DNA from 3 places in the Streptomyces sp. NPDC051822 genome. Region 1 is predicted to be linked to each of the others. Evidence: riboswitches for the same ligand, from Rfam matches in the RefSeq annotation. Region 1 holds a riboswitch; each other region holds the start of a gene.
What was found. A riboswitch is a leader RNA that binds a small molecule or an ion and turns the genes downstream of it on or off. The one in region 1 is predicted to bind cobalamin.

Region 1 (2,256 bases):
GCTGGTCGGACTTCCCTCCAGCTCCTCCCACGCCCTGATGGGCGGCCTCATCGGCGCCACCATCGCCTCGATCGGTGTCAGCGGGGTCAACGGCGGGGTCGTCGTCAGCAAGGTGCTCATCCCGGCGGTCGCCGCTCCGCTCGTCGCCGGCCTGGCCGCGATGTTCGCCGCCCGCCTGACGTACCGCATGGACAAGAACGCCGACAAGAAGACGACCGAGAAGGGCTACCGGGCCGGTCAGATCGCCTCCGCCGGTCTCGTCTCCCTCGCCCACGGCACCAACGACGCCCAGAAGACCATGGGCATCATCACCCTCGCCCTGGTCGCCGGCGGCGTCCTCGCGCCCGGCTCCAACCCGCCGGTCTGGGTGATCGTCTCCGCCGGCCTCGCGATCGCGCTCGGCACCTACCTGGGCGGCTGGCGCATCATCCGCACCATGGGCAAGGGCCTGACCGACCTGCAGCCGCAGCAGGGCTTCGCCGCCCAGACCAGCGCGGCGGCGGTCATCCTCGCCTCCTCGAACCTCGGCTTCTCGCTGTCGACCACGCACTCCTGCTCCGGCGCCGTCATGGGTGCGGGCCTGGGCCGCAAGGGCGGTGTCGTCCGCTGGTCGACCGCCACCCGGATGTTCGTCGCCTGGGGCCTGACCCTTCCGGCCGCGGGCCTGGTCGGAGCCGGTGCCGAGTACGTCGCCCGCCAGGGCGACTGGGGCGTCTACACCGTCGCGGCCTTCCTGGTCGCCTCCTGCCTCGCCATCTGGGTCATCTCCCGCCGCCAGGTGGTCGACCACACCAACGTCAACGACGTCGAGGCCGAGCCCGCGGGTGTGGTGACCACCGCCATCGCGGCCGTCACCCCGCCGCCCGCGGCCGGATCCGTCGCCGCCGTCGCGGACGAGGACCTCAAGACCACCATCCCCGCGCCGGCTCCCACCGACCCGGCCGCTCCCCCCGCCCCCGCCGCAGCGGTGTAAGGAACGAACGACATGAAGATCGACTGGGCAGCCCTCGGCTCCGTCTTCGGAGTCAGCCTCGTGGCGACCGTCGCGCTGGTGGGCCTCTTCACCCTGGGCATCATCGGCCTCTCCAAGCAGGAGCAGGCCGCCGCCCAGGGAGGCTCCGCCGCCCTGGCTCGCACGGGCGCCTACGCCTGCTTCGCCCTGTGCCTCGCGGCCGTGGCGTACGGCATCTACCTGATCGTCGTCTGACGGTCGCGGTCCCTCGGCCGGGCGGTCCGCACCTTCGGGTGCGGGCCGCCCGGCCGTCGTGTTTGTGGCGCTTCGCACAGTGACGCGACGCAGGTCAAGGGTGAGTTGACGGCTGTTCTCGGCCCGTGGTGGACTGCCGAGGCCATTACGGCGGCAGTAGAGGAAGTCCGGTGCGAATCCGGCGCGGTCCCGCCACTGTGACCGGACCCGAAGGGTCCGGGAGTCAGGAACTCTCGCCGCCGGTCACGTCGATCCAGGGCGCGGACCCTGAGTGAGGACATGCGCCATGCCCGGCCGCAGCCGCAGCCTTTCCAGAGCCAGTCGCCCCTTCCCGGACGGATTCGCGTACGGAGCGGCCGCCGGTCTCGCCGTCGACCTGCTCGTCGGGGACCCCCGCCGCGGACACCCCGTCGCCGTGTTCGGCCGGGCCGCCGCCGCGGTCGAGCGGCGCCTCCACCACGACCACCGCGGCTGGGGCGCCCTGCACACCGCCGTCTGCGCCGGCTCCACCGTCGCCCTGGGCGCGCTCGCCGCACGGGCCGTACGGAACAGGCCGGCCGCCGCCGTGGCCCTCACCGCCGCCTCCGTGTGGGCCGTCGTCGGCGGTACGACCCTGGGGCGGGAGGCCCGCGCGATCGGCGGGGCGCTCGCCGCGGGCGACCTGGAGGTGGCCCGCGAGCGGCTGCCGCACCTGTGCGGACGTGACCCGCAGTCCCTCGACGGACCCGCGATGGCCCGCGCGGTCGTCGAATCGGTCGCCGAGAACACCTCCGACGCCGTGGTCGGCGCCCTCTTCTGGGGCGCGGTCGCGGGCGTGCCGGGACTGGTCGGCTTCCGGGCCGTCAACACCCTGGACGCGATGGTCGGCCACAGGTCGCCGCGCCACCGGCGCTTCGGCTGGGCCTCGGCCCGGCTCGACGACGTGGCCGGCTGGCCGGGGGCCCGGCTGACGGCCGTGCTCGCGACCGTCGCGGGCGGGAACCCGCGCGGAGCCGTACGGGCCTGGCGGGCGGACGCGGCGAAGCACCCGAGCCCCAACGCGGGCCCCG
Region 2 (2,256 bases), on a different contig from region 1:
GGGCTGCTGAAGTACGGGGCGGAGGACTTCTATCTGGAGGTGCTCAGGGACACGGCACGCCGGGCGCGCGAGGCCGAGGTGCTCGTCGCCGAGGAGGCCGACGGGCACCTCATCGGCGGGGTGACCTTCGCCACCGGGGGCACCCCCTGGGCGGACATCGCGGTCGCCGGCGAGGCCGAGTTCCGGATGCTCGCGGTCACCCCCGACGCCCGCGGCAGGGGCGTCGGAGAAGCCCTCGTACGGGCGTGCGTGGAGCGCGCACGGGCCCTCCCCGGGTGCGCGCGCCTCGTGCTCTCCACGGACGCGAAGATGGTCTCGGCGCACCGGATATACGAGCGCCTCGGCTTCGTCCGCACCCCGCACCGCGACTGGGAGCCCATCCCCGACCACACACTCAGGACTTACGCGCTGGAGTTCTGAGTCGCCGGGCGACACAACATGTGGGGGGCGCCAAGAGCGGCGCCCCCCACATGTATGCTCGACCTCGCTGTCGACGCAGGGGAATCCGGCGCGAATCCGGAACTGTCCCGCAACGGTGTGCTTCGTACGGATACGACGAGTTTCGTACGACGTGAGTCCGAGGACCTGCCGACAGCGCACCCGGTCCGTCCGTTCCGGGTGCCACTGACGTCCGGGCCTCGCGGAGTGGGCCGGTGGAAGCGTCGCGTCCGGCGTTACGGATGCCCGCCTGCCCGCCTTCCCCCGCCGCGGCCCCGAGCCGAGCGAGGGAGAGCCCCCACGTGACCATCGCGCCCGCCGATCCGGCTTCCGCCGAGGTTTCCGCGGTCGAGAGCGACGGCCCCGGGACCGTACTGCTGCGGACCCTGACCGACCTCACCGCCGATCTCCCCGACACCGACCCCGGCAAGGTCGCCGCCGCCGCGCTCCGCGGCCGCAGCGCCGCGTCGGACGAGGCGGAGCTGCGCGAGCTGGCCACCGAGGCGGCCGCCGGCCTGATCGCCGAGGACCCCGCGTACTCCCGGCTCGCCGCCCGGCTCCTGACGGTCACTATCGCCGACGAGGCGGCCGGCCAGGGCGCGGTCTCCTTCTCCGCCTCCGTCGCCACAGGTCACCGCGAGGGCCTGATCGCCGACCGCACCGCCGAGTTCGTCGCCCTGCACGCGGCCCGGCTCGACGCGACGATCGACCCGGCGGGCGACGACCGCTTCGGCTACTTCGGTCTGCGCACCCTCTACTCGCGCTATCTGCTGCGCCACCCGATCACCCGCAAGGTCATCGAGACGCCGCAGCACTTCATGCTGCGCGTGGCCTGCGGCCTGGCCGAGGACGAGAGCGTCCGCGCGCTCGACGAGGTGGCGGCCCTGTACGGCCTCATGAGCCGTCTGGACTACCTCCCCTCCTCCCCCACGCTCTTCAACTCCGGCACCCGCCACCCGCAGATGTCCTCCTGCTACCTGCTCGACTCCCCGCAGGACGAGCTGGACTCCATCTACGACCGCTACCACCAGGTGGCGCGCCTCTCGAAGCACGCGGGCGGCATCGGCCTCTCGTACTCCCGCATCCGCGCCCGCGGTTCGCTGATCCGCGGCACCAACGGGCACTCCAACGGCATCGTGCCGTTCCTGAAGACCCTCGACGCCTCCGTCGCCGCCGTGAACCAGGGCGGCCGCCGCAAGGGCGCCGCCGCCGTCTACCTGGAGACCTGGCACGCGGACATCGAGGAGTTCCTGGAGCTCCGCGACAACACGGGCGAGGACCAGCGCCGTACGCACAACCTGAATCTGGCGCACTGGATCCCGGACGAGTTCATGCGCCGGGTCAACGCGGACGCCGACTGGTCGCTGTTCTCCCCCGCCGACGTGCCCGAGCTCGTCGACCTGTGGGGCGAGGAGTTCGACGCCGCCTACCGCGCCGCCGAGGCGAAGGGCCTGGCCCGCAAGACCATGCCGGCCCGTGACCTCTACGGCCGGATGATGCGGACCCTGGCCCAGACCGGCAACGGCTGGATGACCTTCAAGGACGCCTCGAACCGGACGGCCAACCAGACCGCCGAGCCCGGCACGGTCGTCCACTCCTCGAACCTCTGCACCGAGATCATCGAGGTCACGAACGACGGCGAGACGGCCGTCTGCAACCTCGGCTCGGTCAACCTCGGCTCGTTCGTGGACGCCTCGACCCAGGACATCGACTGGGAGCGGCTCGACGCCACCGTCGGCACGGCCGTCACCTTCCTCGACCGGGTCGTCGACATCAACTTCTACCCGACCGAGCAGGCGGGCCGCTCCAACGCCCGCT
Region 3 (2,256 bases), on a different contig from region 1:
TGCCCGAAGCGGCCTTGCCCGAAGCGGCCTTGCCCGAAACGGACGCCGTCACTTCTCGAGACCGTACGCGCGGAGGGCCGCCGCCACCTTCTCGATGCCCTCGACGGTACGGATCGTGGGGTTCATCGCCTGGCCGCTGAGCAGGACGTACCGCTTCTTCCGTACCGCCGTCATGTTCCGGGTGACCGGGTCGGACTCCAGGAACTCGATCTTCTTGGCGGCGCTCTCGGCGGACTGCGAGCGGCGGGTCAGGTCGCCGATGACGAGGACGTCGGGGTCGCGGTCGGCGACGGTCTCCCAGTTGACCTGGGGCCACTCCGCGCGCGTGTCGTCGAAGACGTTCTTCGCGCCGAGGGCGTTGGTGACGATGCCGGGGGCGCCGCAACAGCCCGCCATGTAGGGCGACTGCGCGTCGGAGAACCAGTAGAGGACCGTGGCGTCCGTGAAGTCGCCGCCCGAGGTGGCCTTCGTGACGCGGGACTTGAGCTGTCCGACGAGCCGCTCGCCGCGCTCGGGGACGTCGAACACCCGGGCCAGGTCGCGGATCTCGCCGTACACCGTGTCCATGGTCAGCGGCCGGGTGCGGACGCCGTCGCCGTCGCCGCTGTTGTCCTTGCCGACGCAGTCGGTGGGCGAGAGGTAGGTGGGGACGCCGAGCTTCTCGAACCGCTCGCGGTCGGCGACCCCTCCCTTGCCGAGGGTGTACGCGAAGGAGGCGGCGGCGAAGTCGGGTTCGGTGTCGAGCACCTTCTCGAAGGAGGGGTAGCGGTCGGCGAGGCGCGGTACCTTCGCGTTCTCCTTCTCCAGGCCCGCCAGGACCGGGTCCGTCCAGGTGGCGGTGCCCACCATCCGGTCGGCGAGGCCGAGGGAGAGCAGGATCTCGGCCGCTCCCTGGTCGAGGGCGACGGCCCGCCGCGGGGACCGGTCGACGGTGACCCGGCGGCCGCAGTTGTCGTCGAAGGTCACGGGGTACCCCTGCCCGACGCCTCCGGCCTGGTTCTTCGCGGGCTTCGCGGGCGGGTTCTTCGCGCCCGGGGCGGCGGATCCGCCGCCGCAGCCGGTCGCGGTCAGGAGCAGGGCGCCGGCCAGGAACAGCACGGCGGAGCGGGCGGGGTGTGCGAGCGGCACGGGAACTTCCTCTGCGGCCACGGCTCATACGCGGAGCCTGTCGTAACGGTGCTCCCCGTACGGCAGCGTGCCGCCGGGGCCGCCAGCAGGTCTTCGGACTCGGGGTCAGCCGGACGGAGCGCCTTCCCGGGCCCGTCGTGCCGCCCAGTGGCCGATGCTCCGCCCGTCGCCCTCACCGCTGCGCGTCAGTTCCGGTTTCGCACCGGATTCCCTGACCCGTGCACACACCCGTTCGGGTGCGTACAAAGGTGCGACTGGCTTCGGCACAGTACCACCGGCGGTGTCCCCCGCCCGGGGGCGCCGCCGGTGGCGCGGCCGTGCCGCGTGGCGCGTCAGACGCGCAGTTCCTTCGCCTCGAAGCGGCCGTCGCCGAGGACGAGGACGAAGGAGACCTGCTGCCCTTCGGAGAGCGAGCGCTCCTCCCCCTCGATGTCCACGGCGCTGAAGTAGACCTGTTCCTCGGAGCCCACGGGAAGGACGAATCCGTACCCGCCGGCACGGTTGAAGGACTGCACGAACCCTTTGCTTCTGCCTTCCACGGCGGCCTCCTCGTCGTCACCGGCGACGCGGCCGAGGGGGGAACCGTGCCCGTCGGGCCGCGTCCGCGTCTCAGGGGACTTCTACCCCACCGGCCCGCTCTTCGCCCGTTACGGGAAGGGCCCCGGCCCGCCGGGACGGCCGCGTGCACGGAGCACGGGCAGAGTCTCGTACAATATTCAACAGAGGCCCGGTGCCGGAGATCCCCCGTGTCCGACATCGGGCCTCGCCCTACCCTCAGGGAGCCAGAGAGCCAGAGGGGCCGGCCCCGCTGCTCAGCCCCCGCCGCCCGGGTACGCGATCCTCGCCGTGATCCGGGCGATGCGCCGCGCCGACTCCTCCGGCGAGTCCACCGGCTGCACGATGTGACTGACGGTGAGCCGCACGATCGTCTCGACCGCGAGTCCGCGCGACTCCTCCTCCACGTCGGGCCAGGCCTCGACGGCGTACGCGTCGAGCATCGCCATCGCCGTACCGAAGACGGGTTCCGGGCGGGTGGTCAGGTAGGCGAGGAGGTCGTCCTCGCCGCCCCGCGCGGCGAGCAGCACGCTCTTGATGAGCGGATTCTCCACCGCCTGCCGGAGCGTGTAG

Region 2: another riboswitch for cobalamin. It lies ahead of ACIA8N_RS08175 (ribonucleoside-diphosphate reductase subunit alpha); the one in region 1 lies ahead of ACIA8N_RS00330 (cobalamin biosynthesis protein).
Region 3: another riboswitch for cobalamin. It lies ahead of ACIA8N_RS35490 (ABC transporter substrate-binding protein); the one in region 1 lies ahead of ACIA8N_RS00330 (cobalamin biosynthesis protein).

Annotation. Positions count from the first base shown of each region.
Region 1 is NZ_JBITBZ010000001.1:65,664-67,919, forward strand. Features, by position in the region: gene ACIA8N_RS00320 (inorganic phosphate transporter) at 1-973, shown strand, start outside; gene ACIA8N_RS00325 (hypothetical protein) at 986-1,207, shown strand; cobalamin riboswitch at 1,328-1,460, shown strand; gene ACIA8N_RS00330 (cobalamin biosynthesis protein) at 1,494-2,256, shown strand, end outside.
Region 2 is NZ_JBITBZ010000002.1:517,758-520,013, reverse strand. Features, by position in the region: gene ACIA8N_RS08180 (GNAT family N-acetyltransferase) at 1-420, shown strand, start outside; cobalamin riboswitch at 458-608, shown strand; gene ACIA8N_RS08175 (ribonucleoside-diphosphate reductase subunit alpha) at 741-2,256, shown strand, end outside.
Region 3 is NZ_JBITBZ010000019.1:47,922-50,177, forward strand. Features, by position in the region: gene ACIA8N_RS35490 (ABC transporter substrate-binding protein) at 49-1,128, opposite strand; cobalamin riboswitch at 1,216-1,341, opposite strand; gene ACIA8N_RS35495 (cold-shock protein) at 1,461-1,667, opposite strand; gene ACIA8N_RS35500 (TetR family transcriptional regulator) at 1,941-2,256, opposite strand, start outside.